3 regions of the Oryzobacter faecalis genome follow, and region 1 is predicted to be linked to each of the others. Evidence: predicted binding sites of a transcription regulator. Region 1 holds the regulator's gene; each other region holds the start of a gene.
What was found. The regulator LexA, encoded in region 1, represses DNA repair genes until DNA is damaged. The targets are predictions, from matches to a motif close to TCGAACANNTGTTCGA.
Positions count from the first base shown of each region.

Region 2: ACK8HX_RS16250 (alpha-ketoglutarate-dependent dioxygenase AlkB) is a predicted target of LexA. The motif match lies at 1,938-1,953, and genes of this name have one in related genera.
Region 3: recA (recombinase RecA) is a predicted target of LexA. The motif match lies at 1,703-1,718, and genes of this name have one in related genera.

Region 1 is NZ_JBKOFW010000001.1:473,812-477,464, forward strand. It holds gene ACK8HX_RS02315 (NAD-dependent protein deacetylase) at 1-436, shown strand, start outside; gene ACK8HX_RS02320 (GNAT family N-acetyltransferase) at 449-979, shown strand; gene lexA (transcriptional repressor LexA) at 1,009-1,731, opposite strand; gene ACK8HX_RS02330 (LysM peptidoglycan-binding domain-containing protein) at 1,982-2,374, shown strand; gene ACK8HX_RS02335 (winged helix DNA-binding domain-containing protein) at 2,358-3,626, opposite strand.
Region 2 is NZ_JBKOFW010000012.1:11,994-15,646, reverse strand. It holds gene ACK8HX_RS16265 (maleylpyruvate isomerase N-terminal domain-containing protein) at 1-245, opposite strand, end outside; gene ACK8HX_RS16260 (isoprenyl transferase) at 275-1,072, opposite strand; gene recO (DNA repair protein RecO) at 1,069-1,794, opposite strand; gene ACK8HX_RS16250 (alpha-ketoglutarate-dependent dioxygenase AlkB) at 1,974-2,597, shown strand; gene ACK8HX_RS16245 (iron chaperone) at 2,638-2,988, opposite strand; gene ACK8HX_RS16240 (S8 family peptidase) at 3,089-3,653, shown strand, end outside.
Region 3 is NZ_JBKOFW010000007.1:62,926-66,578, forward strand. It holds gene ACK8HX_RS13925 (SulP family inorganic anion transporter) at 1-1,652, opposite strand, end outside; gene recA (recombinase RecA) at 1,918-2,976, shown strand; gene ACK8HX_RS13935 (regulatory protein RecX) at 2,993-3,580, shown strand.

The DNA of each region.
Region 1 (3,653 bases):
GGAGGCCAACCCCGGGTTCGAGCTCCTCGCGACCGGTGAGGCGCACGACGGCTCCCGGGTCAGCAGCCAGATCCGCCCCGACGGCGACATCGTCCTCGACGAGCAGCTCGTCACCGGCTTCGTGCTGCCCCGGTGCCTGGCCTGCGGCGCGGACACCCTCAAGCCCGACGTCGTGTTCTTCGGGGGCTCGGTCCCGCGCGACCGGGTCGACGCCTGCTACGCGCTCACCGATGCCGCGCCCGCCCTCCTCGTCCTCGGCTCCTCGCTCGCCGTGATGTCCGGTCTGCGGTTCGTGCGCCACGGCGCGAAGCGCGGCATCCCCGTGGTGGCCGTGACCCGTGGCCCCACCCGCGGCGACGACCTCATGACGCTGCGCCTCGACGCACCCCTCGCCCCGACCCTCGGAGCCGTCGTCCGCGGCGCCCTCGCCGCCTGAGGACCCTCACCGGTGACGACGATCCGCCCGGCCACCGAGGCCGACCTTCCCGCCATCGCCGGCATCTACAACGTCACCGTCGACACCGCCGTGTCCACGTTCGACACCGAGCACCGTCCTCCCGAGCACTTCGCCGACCGCGTCGCCTCGACCCGGCCCGGCGACCACCTGCTGGTCATCGAGGGGGACCACGGCACCGTCCTCGGCTTCGCCCACGCGTCGACCTACCGCCCGCGCCCTGCCTACGACGGGACCCGCGAGGTGTCCGTCTACCTCGCCGAGGATGCCCGCGGGCGCGGGCTGGGGCGCGAGCTCTACGACGCGCTGCTCGCCAGGGTCGACGCCGACGGCATCCACACCTGCCTCGCGGTCATCGCCCAGCCGAACCCGGCGAGCGAGGCGCTCCACGCGGCGACCGGGTTCGAACGGGTCGGGCTGCTGCGCGAGGTGGGCCACAAGTTCGGGGCCTGGGTCGACACCGCCCTCTGGCAGCGCCTCGGCCCGGCCGGGTCCGAGGACGCGGCCGGGCCAAGGCGCGACTGAGGCGCGACTGAGGCGCCGTCCGCGGATGGTCAGATGCGGCGCAGGACGGCCGTGACCTTGCCGAGGATGGTCGCGTGGTCGCCGTCGATGGGCGAGAACGCCTCGTTGTGGGGGAGCAGCCAGACCTTGCCGTCCTTGCGCTTGAAGGTCTTGACGGTGGCCTCGTTGTCGAGCATCGCCGCGACGATGTCGCCGTTGTCGGCGGTGGGCTGCTGGCGGACGACGACCCAGTCGCCGTCGCAGATCGCGGCGTCGACCATCGAGTCGCCGACGACCTTGAGGAGGAACAGGGAGCCCTCGCCGACGATCTGGCGGGGGAGGGGGAAGACGTCCTCGACGACCTCCTCGGCCGTGATCGGCACGCCGGCCGCGATCTGGCCGAGCACCGGGACGTAGGACGCCTCCGGCCGGTGGTCGTTGATGCCGGTGACGTCCTCGTCGTCGTGCTCGGCGCTGCCGCGGTAGCCGGGCTCGTCGTTCGCGGTGTCCGGCGAGATCACCTCGATGGCGCGCGGCCGGTTGGGGTCGCGGCGCAGGAACCCCTTGCGCTCGAGCGCGGACAGCTGGTGCGCGACCGAGCTGGGCGAGGTGAGCCCGACGGCCTCCCCGATCTCGCGCATGCTCGGCGGGTAGCCGCGCCGGTCGATGGAGTTGCGGATGACCTCGAGGACCTTGCGCTGCCGGTGGGTGAGCGCCCCGCCGTCGCCGCGGTCGGGCATCTCGTGGATGTCGGCGTTCCTCGGACGTGCCATGTCGACCCCTTCGGTCTGGTCCAACGGCGCCGGGTCGCCTCGATCCCGGCGTTGTCGCAGGTCAGGTGCTCTGTCGGTGGGATCCGACAGGCTTCTTCCCATGACGGCAGCGTACGCGGATCGTACACACGTTTCAAACATTTCTTCGAGGCGTGTCTTGTCCGGGTCGAACATCCGTGCTACAACTCGTACAGACGTTCTATCGAACACCGGTTCGACGGCCGCACTGGCCGCCGGGATGGAGGCCAGCATGAGTGCAGTCGCGTGGAACCCCGCAGACCTCGGGTACGCCGACCCCTCGGTGCCGCGCAGGCCCCGGCTCGTCGTCCTCCCCGGCGGCGGCGAGGGTGGCGCGGCGCCGTCGTCCGGCGCGCTGCGCATCACCCGGCGCGGGCGCCTGGCGCTGCTCGCGCTGGCCCTCACGGCCGCCGTCGCGTCCGGGGTGTCGGGGCTCGGTGGCGCCGGTGCGGTCGAGCCTGGTCCCGTCGTCACCGTCGCCCCGGGCCAGACCCTGTCCGAGATCGCCGCGGCGCAGCTGCCCGACCTCTCGGTCGGCAACGCCATCGTCGCGATCCAGCTCGAGAACGGGCTGAGCACCGCGCAGATCAGCGCGGGCCAGCGCCTCGTCATCCCCCGCGGCTGAGGTCGCCCCTCGCCGCGGACCGCCCCAGCCGGCCGCCGCGGCGACCCCAGAGCTGAGGCCCTCGACCCGCCTCAGGAACGCCGGAGGGCGTCGTGTCCCGTGCAGAGGACGCGACGCCCTTCGTGCCGTCCGGCGCCGCCGGGCTCAGGCCGGGGGGGTGGAGGCGCAGGTCCAGGGGGCGGCCGATGAACATGGCCAGCCTTTCCGCGGCCTCGCCCACCTGTGCGTCGTCGTCGGCGGACAGGGGCAGGTCGGGGCGCAGGTCGACGGCCACCGACTCGCGTCCGACGGTCCGCTTCCATGTGCCGACGTCCTCCCCGTCGAGGACCACGATGCCGCCGCCGGCCTCGGAGAGCAGGCGGGTGCGTGTCGTGTCGGGCGCACGCCGTGGGAAGCCCGTCGTGGGGTAGGTGAGGCAGACCTCGTCGAACGTCTGGAGCAGGAAGGCGCGCACCGGCCGGGTCGTCCGTGAGGGCGTGGCAGGGTCGACCCACAGCGTCTCCCCGCCGACCTCGACCTGCTCCAGCTCTCCCGCGAGGTCGGCGAGGGCGGCGCGGACCTGGCCCAGGGTGAGGGTCGCCCACCGCGCGAGGTCGCGCTCCGAGGCGGGTCCGTGGCCGGCGACGAACCGGCGGGTCAGCTCGCGGCGGGCATCGTCGACGCCGAGGCCGTCGAGGGGCGCCGGCGGGACGGTCTCGTCGGCGAGCACGTAGGTGTGCGTCGTCCCGCGCGGCGGGCCCGAGCAGATGACGGCGCGCAGCTCGGCGACGACCAGCTGGTGCGCCATCTGCTCACCGCCCGAGGGCAGTCCCCGGGCGGCGAAGGCCGCGGTCAGCTCGGCGCGGGTCATCGGGGCCGGGCCGGTGAGGAGCTCGCGCAGGCTCTCGAGGGCGCGCTCGATCGCCGCCGGCGGGAGGTCGAGCTGGCGGTGCCGCCCGGCGAGGGAGGACTCGATGCGCGACCCGGTGGCCGCCTGCACCCAGCGCAGGTCCTCGGGAGCGACGAAGTGCCACGTCGGGCGCAGGATGTGGGTGCGCACCCAGCCCCCCGACGACTGTTCACGCAGGACGTCGGCGTACCTGACGCCCGGGCGCATCCGCTGGCCGAGCGACCACGCCGCGAGCGCGGCGTCCTGAGACTGGACGCACGTGAGGAGCCGCACGACGTCGGCGCCGCGGGCGAGGCCGGCGGCGGTCAGGCGCTGGCTCGCGAGACGACGACGGCGGACGTCGGGGAGCGAGGCGTGGGGCACGGCCTCATCCTCGCAGCGACCGCGGGC
Region 2 (3,653 bases), on a different contig from region 1:
GAGTGGACCCACGCGGCCCGTCTGTAGTGCTCGAGGACGGGGATCGGCGGCTCGCGGTGCGGTGGAGCGGACAGCAGGCGGACCACGGCCGCGGTCTGCCCGGCGAGGTGGTGGGCGAGGCCGCCGACCGTCATCCCGGCGCAGGCGCTCTCCTCGCCCCAGTGCCGCGCGACCTCGGGATGGGCGAGCAGGTCGGCGGCGACGGCAGCGACCCGGGGGTAGAGCTCGAGGAGTCGGTCGGGCATGGCGGCCACGCTAGCCGCCCTCCCGGTGCTCAGGCGGTGGGCGCCGCGGGGGTGTCGACAGCGCCGCCGTAGCGCCGTTCGCGGTCGACGTACTCCTGCACGGCCTCCCAGAGGTCGCGGCGGTCGTAGTCGGGCCAGAGGCGGTCCTGGAAGACCATCTCGGCGTAGGCGCTCTGCCAGAGGAGGAAGTTGCTCGTGCGCTGCTCCCCCGAGCTGCGGACGAAGAGGTCGACGTCGGGCATGTCGGGTTCGGGCAGGTAGCGGGCGACGGTGCGCTCGTCGACGTTCCTCGGCTTGAGGCGCCCGCGTGCGACGTCCTCGGCGAGCCGCTGGACGGCATCCCCGATCTCCGCGCGCCCGCCGTAGTTGACGCAGAAGTAGAGCGTGAGCCCGGTGTTGTGCTTCGTCAGCTCCTGGGCGACCTCCAGCTCCTTGATGACCGAGCCCCACAGCCGCGGGCGTCGCCCGACCCACCGCATGCGCACCCCCCACGAGTGCAGCTGGTCGCGGCGGCGGCGGATGACCTCGCGGTTGAACCCCATGAGGAAGCGGACCTCGTCGGGGCTGCGCTTCCAGTTCTCGGTGGAGAACGCATAGGCCGACAGGTGCGTGACCCCGACCTCGATGGCGCCGGCGACGACGTCGAGCAGGGCCGCCTCGCCCGCCTCGTGGCCCTTCGTGCGCGGGAGCCCGCGCTGGTTGGCCCAGCGCCCGTTGCCGTCCATGACGACCGCGACGTGGCGGGGCAGCCGGTCGGCCGGGAGGACGGGGGGGCGGGCGCCGCTCGGGTGCGCGAAGGGCTGCGCGGAGGGCGGCGGCGGGGTCACCGCTCCACCATACGGAGGCTGCGGATGCCCCGTTCGAGGTGCCACTGGAGGAAGGCCGCGGTCAGGCCGCTGCCCTCCGTGCGGTGGCGGGTGTCGGAGGCGTCGGCGAGCGACCAGTCGCCGGCGAGCAGGGCGGCGAGCAGGCGCAGGGTCTCCGGGGCGGGCGCGGCGCTGCCCGGGGGGCGGCAGACCGGGCACACCGCGCCACCCGCCACGACGTGGAAGCCGCGGTGCGGCCCCGCGGCACCGCACTTCGCGCAGTCGTGGAAGCTGGCAGCCCAGCCGGCGACCGCCATCGCGCGCAGCAGGTAGGCGTCGAGGACGAGGACAGGGTCGTGCTCGCGACCGGCGAGCGAGCGCAGCGCTCCGGCGAGGAGGAGGTACTGCTGGAGGGCGGGCTCGCGCTCCTCGGTGAGGCGGTCGCACGTCTCGAGGACGGCCGTGGCCGCGGTCCAGGACGGGTAGTCGCGGGCGATGGCCTCACCCCACGGGTCGAGCGTCTCGACCTGGGTCACCGTGTCGAGGCTGCGGCCCTCGTAGCACTGGACGTCGATGTGCATCCCCGGCTCGAGGCGGGCGCCGAAGCGGCTCTTCGTGCGCCGGACGCCCTTGCCGACGACCCGGACCTTGCCGAGGCGGCGGGTCAGGGCGGTGACGATGCGGTCGGCCTCACCCAGCTTGTGGGTGCGCAGGACGATCGCCTCGTCGCGGTACAGGGGCACAGGGCCATTGTCCCCCGGACCACCGACGCCGCCGCGCAACCTCGCGGCCCGTCGCGGTCCGTCGCGACCCGCTCTCCGCCCGAACGTGGGTGAAGATCGTCGGCCGGCCGACGATCTTCACCCACGTTCGCGAGGAGGCGGGTGTGGACAGGCGTTCGATTGTGGTCTAGGGTGGCGGCGTGACCGCACTCCAGGGGTCCCTGCTCGACCTGTCCGACGAGGTCGTCGTCGGACGGCTCGACGGTGTGGCCCGTCGCCACCTCGCCCACGGTGCGTGGGTGGACACGCTCACCGGGTGGGTGGGTGGCGCCGACGAGCTGTTCGCGGCACTGCGCCGGGACGTGCCCTGGGTGGCAGAACGGCGCCAGATGTACGACGCCGTCGTCGACGTGCCCAGGCTGCTGCGCTTCTACGGCGAGCACGACCCACTCCCCCACCCCGCCCTCGTCGAGGCGCGCGACGCGCTGTCCGCGCACTACGCCGACGAGCTCGGCGAGCCCTTCGCCACCGCGGGACTGTGCCTCTACCGCGACGGCCACGACTCCGTGGCCTGGCACGGCGACCGCATCGGCCGCTCCCGCGACGCGGACACGATGGTCGCCATCCTCTCCGTCGGGGCGCCCCGCGACCTCCTGTTGCGCCCGCGAGACGGCGGCTCCTCGATCCGGCTGCCGGAGGGCCACGGCGACCTGCTCGTCATGGGCGGCTCCTGCCAGCGCACGTGGGACCACTGCGTGCCGAAGACGGCCCGCCCGGTCGGTCCGCGGATCAGCATCCAGTTCCGCACCCGAGGTGTGCGCTGACCGGCTGCACACAGGTCGGCTTGGCGACCTGTGTCCCCCGTCAGCCGCGGATGGTGGCCCTGCGGAACTCGACGACACGGCGGACGAGGTCGGTCGGCAGGGGTTCGGTGTGCGGGAACTGCACCGAGCCCTTGCCCTGCGCGTAGCGCGAGAACTCCTGCGCGAACGCCTCGTGGCCGTTGGGAGTGGCGTAGAAGCCGACGTGCCTCGCGTAGCCGGCGAAGTACACGAGCGGCTTGCCGTCGAGCTTGTACGCCGGCATCCCGTACGCCATCGACTCGACGGCGTCGGGGGCGGCGGCGCGGATGACGTCGCGCATCCGGTCGAGCCGGGCCCGGACGTCGCCGTCGAAGCCCGCCAGGTACTCCTCCACGCTCCCCACCGACGCCATGGTCCGACGGTAGCGGCGCGGCAGGTATCAGCGACAGGACGCGGACCTCCTCCCCAGCACGAGTGCGTGCGCCCCGCACGCCCACGGAGGGGAGCCCCACATGACCTCGACCCACCCTGCCCGCCTGCTGACCGCCCTCGCGGTGGCCGCCACCACCTCGCTCGGCGCGGTCCTGCCGCTCACCAGCGCCGCGGCCGCGCCTCCACCGGCGGCGCGGTCGGTCGCACCCGCCGCCGCCGCCGACGACACGGTGCGCGTCATCGTCACCTACGACCGGATGGCGAGCGCCGGCGCCGTCGCCCGGCACGTGGCCCGCTCGGGGAAGGTGACGAGGACGATGAAGCGCACCCCCGTCCTCGTCGCCACGGTCCCCCGGTCCACGCTCGCCGACCTCCGCCGCGCCCCGCACGTGCGAGGCGTCATGCTCGACATCCCCGAGCCGGTGAACCTCGACAGCACCCTGCCCGTCATCAACGCCGATGACGTCCACACCGCGGGCCTCACCGGGGCCGGCGCCACGGTGGCCGTCCTCGACACCGGCGTCGACGTCGACCACCCGTTCCTCGGGGGGCGCGTCGTCGCCCAGTACTGCTCCTCCAGCCCGGCCGACGGCGGCGAGCAGTCGCTCTGCCCGGACGGCACCACCGAGGACGACAGCGCCGACG
Region 3 (3,653 bases), on a different contig from region 1:
TCGACCAGGCCCGCCGCCTCGAGGTCGTCGAGGAGGTCCTGCTTGACGCGGGCGAGGGCGAGGACGACGCCGCGGGCCTCCATCTCGGTGCGCAGCAGGTCGAGCGCGTCGAGGCTGGTGAGGTCGACCTCGACGACGGCCTCGGCGTTGAGCAGCAGCCACTCGACCGCGTCCTCGGCGTCGTCGACGGCAGCCGTCGCCCGGCGGTGGAAGTCCTCGGCGTTGGCGAAGAACAACGGTGAGTCGTACCGGTACACGACGAGCCCGGGGACCTGCCGCGCCGTCGGGTAGTCGTCGACGTCGTGCATCCCCGCGAGCCCCGGGACGTACCCGAGGATGCCGTCGTGCGGCCGCGCCACGCGCCGCAGCAGGTCGCCGAGCGAGAGCCCGACGGCGAGGAGGATGCCGCCGAGGGCCCCGAGGACGAAGACGCCGAGGGTGGTCGCGACGAGGAGGACGAGCTCGCTGCGGCGGAACCGCGCGACCCGCCGGATCTCGGCGACGTCGACGAGGCGGATCGCGGCGTAGACGACGAGGGCGCCGAGGGCGGCCTTGGGGAAGGCGGCGATCACGGGGGCGAGCGCGAACACCGCGACGAGGACGGTCACGAGGGTGACGAGGGAGTGCAGCTGGGTGCGGCTTCCCATCGAGTCGCCGATCGCGGTCCGGCTGCCGCTGCTGCTCACCGGGAAGCCGGAGAGGAGCCCGCCGGCGACGTTCGCCGCCCCGAGAGCGAGGAACTCCTGGTCGGCGTCGACCCGCTCGCCCCGTCGGTCGGCGAAGGCGCGGGCCGTGAGGACGTTGTCGGAGTAGGCGACGACGGTGATGCCGAGGGCGGGGCCGAGCATCGCGAGGACGGCGTCGGGGGAGAGGTCGGGGAGGGTGAGGCCGGGCAGCGAGCCGGGCAGGGCGCCGACGGTCTCGACCCCGGCCTCGCGCAGCCCGAGGACCGCGACGGCGGCGGCGCCGAGGAGGACCGCGAGGAGCGGGGTGGGCAGGCGGGGCCAGCGCCACGACGCGAGGAGCAGCAGGACCAGGAGGACGCCCGCGAGCGCGAGCGTCGGCGGGTGGACCCGGCCGGCGCCCCGGACGACGTCCCACACCTGCTCGGGGAGCGAGCCGTCGCCGACGGGGATGCCGGTGAGCGTGTCGAGCTGGCTGACGACCATGAGGACGGCGACGCCCGCGAGGTACCCGACGAGCACGGGCTTGCTCAGCAGGTCGGCGAGGAAGCCGAGGCCGGCCAGCCAGCCGACGAGGCAGAGCAGGCCGGTGACGACCGCGAGCGCGGCCGCGAGGGCGGCGTACTCGTCGGGGCCGCTGACCCCGAGCGCCGCGACCGCCGTGGCCGTCATCAGGGCGGTCGTCGACTCCGGGCCCACCGACAGCTGCCGGGAGGAGCCGAGGAGGGCGTAGGCGAGGGTGGGACCGAGGATCGCGAGGAGTCCGGTGGCCGGGGGGAGGCCGGCGATCTGGGCGTAGGCCATGACCTGGGGGACGAGGTAGGCGGCGACGGTGACCCCGGCGAGGAGGTCGCCGCGCAGCCAGGGCCGCTCGTAGTGTCGCAGGGTGACCAGGCCGGGGAGGATGCGCTCGACCGAGAGGCGGCGGCGCGCGGCGAGGGGGCGCTCGTGGCCGTCGGCGGTGGGCACGGGGCGATTCGACCACAGGTCACCGGCGTGTCGCCGGTCAATGCCCGAGGTCGAACACGTGTTCGGCTACTGTCATCCACAGGTGGCGCCCCCGGAGGCACTCGTCCACAGGCTCCACGGCACCTGATGACCGCTGTCGGTGTCGCCACCTAGCGTCTGACCAGACCTCGCGACGAGACCGAGGGCGAGGGCTGGTCGCCGGTGGACGCGCTCGCCACGAAACAGGAAGACAAGGTGTGACATGGCTGGTACCCGCGGAAGCGTGATGCCCAACCCGTTGGCTGCGGCCCCGGGTGGGGAGAAGGACAAGGCCCTCTCCTCGGTGATGGCCCAGATCGAGAAGCAGCACGGCAAGGGCGCGGTCATGCGCCTCGGCGACGACGTCCGCCCGCCGATCGAGGTCATCCCCACGGGGTCGATCGCCCTCGACGTCGCGCTCGGCATCGGCGGCCTGCCGCGTGGCCGGGTCGTCGAGATCTACGGCCCCGAGTCCTCGGGCAAGACGACCGTCGCCCTCCACGCCGTGGCGAACGCGCAGCGGGCCGGTGGCATCGCGGCGTTCATCGACGCCGAGCACGCCCTCGACCCCGAGTACGCGAAGAAGCTCGGTGTCGACATCGACGCGCTCCTCGTCTCCCAGCCCGACACGGGCGAGCAGGCGCTCGAGATCGCCGACATGCTCATCCGCTCCGGCGCCCTCGACATCATCGTCATCGACTCGGTCGCGGCGCTCGTGCCCCGCGCCGAGATCGAGGGCGAGATGGGCGACAGCCACGTCGGCCTCCAGGCCCGCCTCATGTCGCAGGCGCTGCGGAAGATCACCGGCGCCCTCAACACCACGGGCACGACCGCGATCTTCATCAACCAGCTCCGCGAGAAGATCGGCGTGATGTTCGGCTCGCCCGAGACGACGACCGGCGGCAAGGCGCTGAAGTTCTACGCGTCGGTCCGCCTCGACGTCCGGCGCATCGAGACCCTCAAGGACGGCACCGACCCGGTCGGCAACCGCACCCGCGTCAAGGTCGTCAAGAACAAGGTCTCCCCGCCGTTCAAGCAGGCCGAGTTCGACATCCTCTACGGGCAGGGCATCTCCCGCGAGGGCGGCCTCATCGACATGGGTGTCGACCACGGCTTCGTCCGCAAGGCCGGGGCCTGGTACACCTACGACGGCGACCAGCTGGGGCAGGGCAAGGAGAACGCCCGCGCGTTCCTCAAGGACAACCCCGACCTCGCCGACGAGCTCGAGAAGAAGATCAAGGACAAGCTCGGGGTGGGCCCGCGTGTCGACGCGCCGGCCGTGCCCGAGGTCCCCGTCGACTTCTGAGCCCCCCTCTCCGAGCATGCCGTTCGCGGACTCGACGACTCCGCCGCCCGAGTGGGCGGTGGGGTCGTCGGGAGCGCCGCCGGAGGACCCGGAGGCGGACCCGCGCACCCGGGGCGAGGCCGTCGACCCCCACGACTGGGCCCGTCAGATCGTCCTGCGCCAGCTGACCGCGGCCCCGCGCTCGCGCTCCCAGCTCGCCCAGGCGCTGCGGCGCAAGGACTGCCCCGACGACGTCGCGGCCGCCGTCCTGGACCGGATGGAGGAGGTCGGCCTCGTCGACGACGAGGGCTACGCCGGGATGCTCGTCCGCTCCCAGCAGGCCGGCCGCGGGCTCGCTCGTCGGGCCCTCGCGCAGGAGCTGCGCCGCAAGGGGATCGACGACGAGACGGCCCGCGCCGCGCTCGACGACGTCGACCCCGAGGACGAGGAGGAGCAGGCCCGTCGGCTCGTCGCGAAGAGGCTCCGCACGATGCACGGCCTCGACCCGCTCGTCCAGACCAGGCGCCTCGCGGGCCTGCTCGCCCGCAAGGGCTACGGCTCCGAGCTGGCGATGCGGGTCGTCCGCGAGGCCGTCCGCGAGGCCCCCGAGCACCAGCGCGACTGAGCCCCCGAGGGCGCGGGGGGCCCGAAACCTGCCGGTGACACAGCGGTGATGACAGGTTCACGCGCTGCCCCTA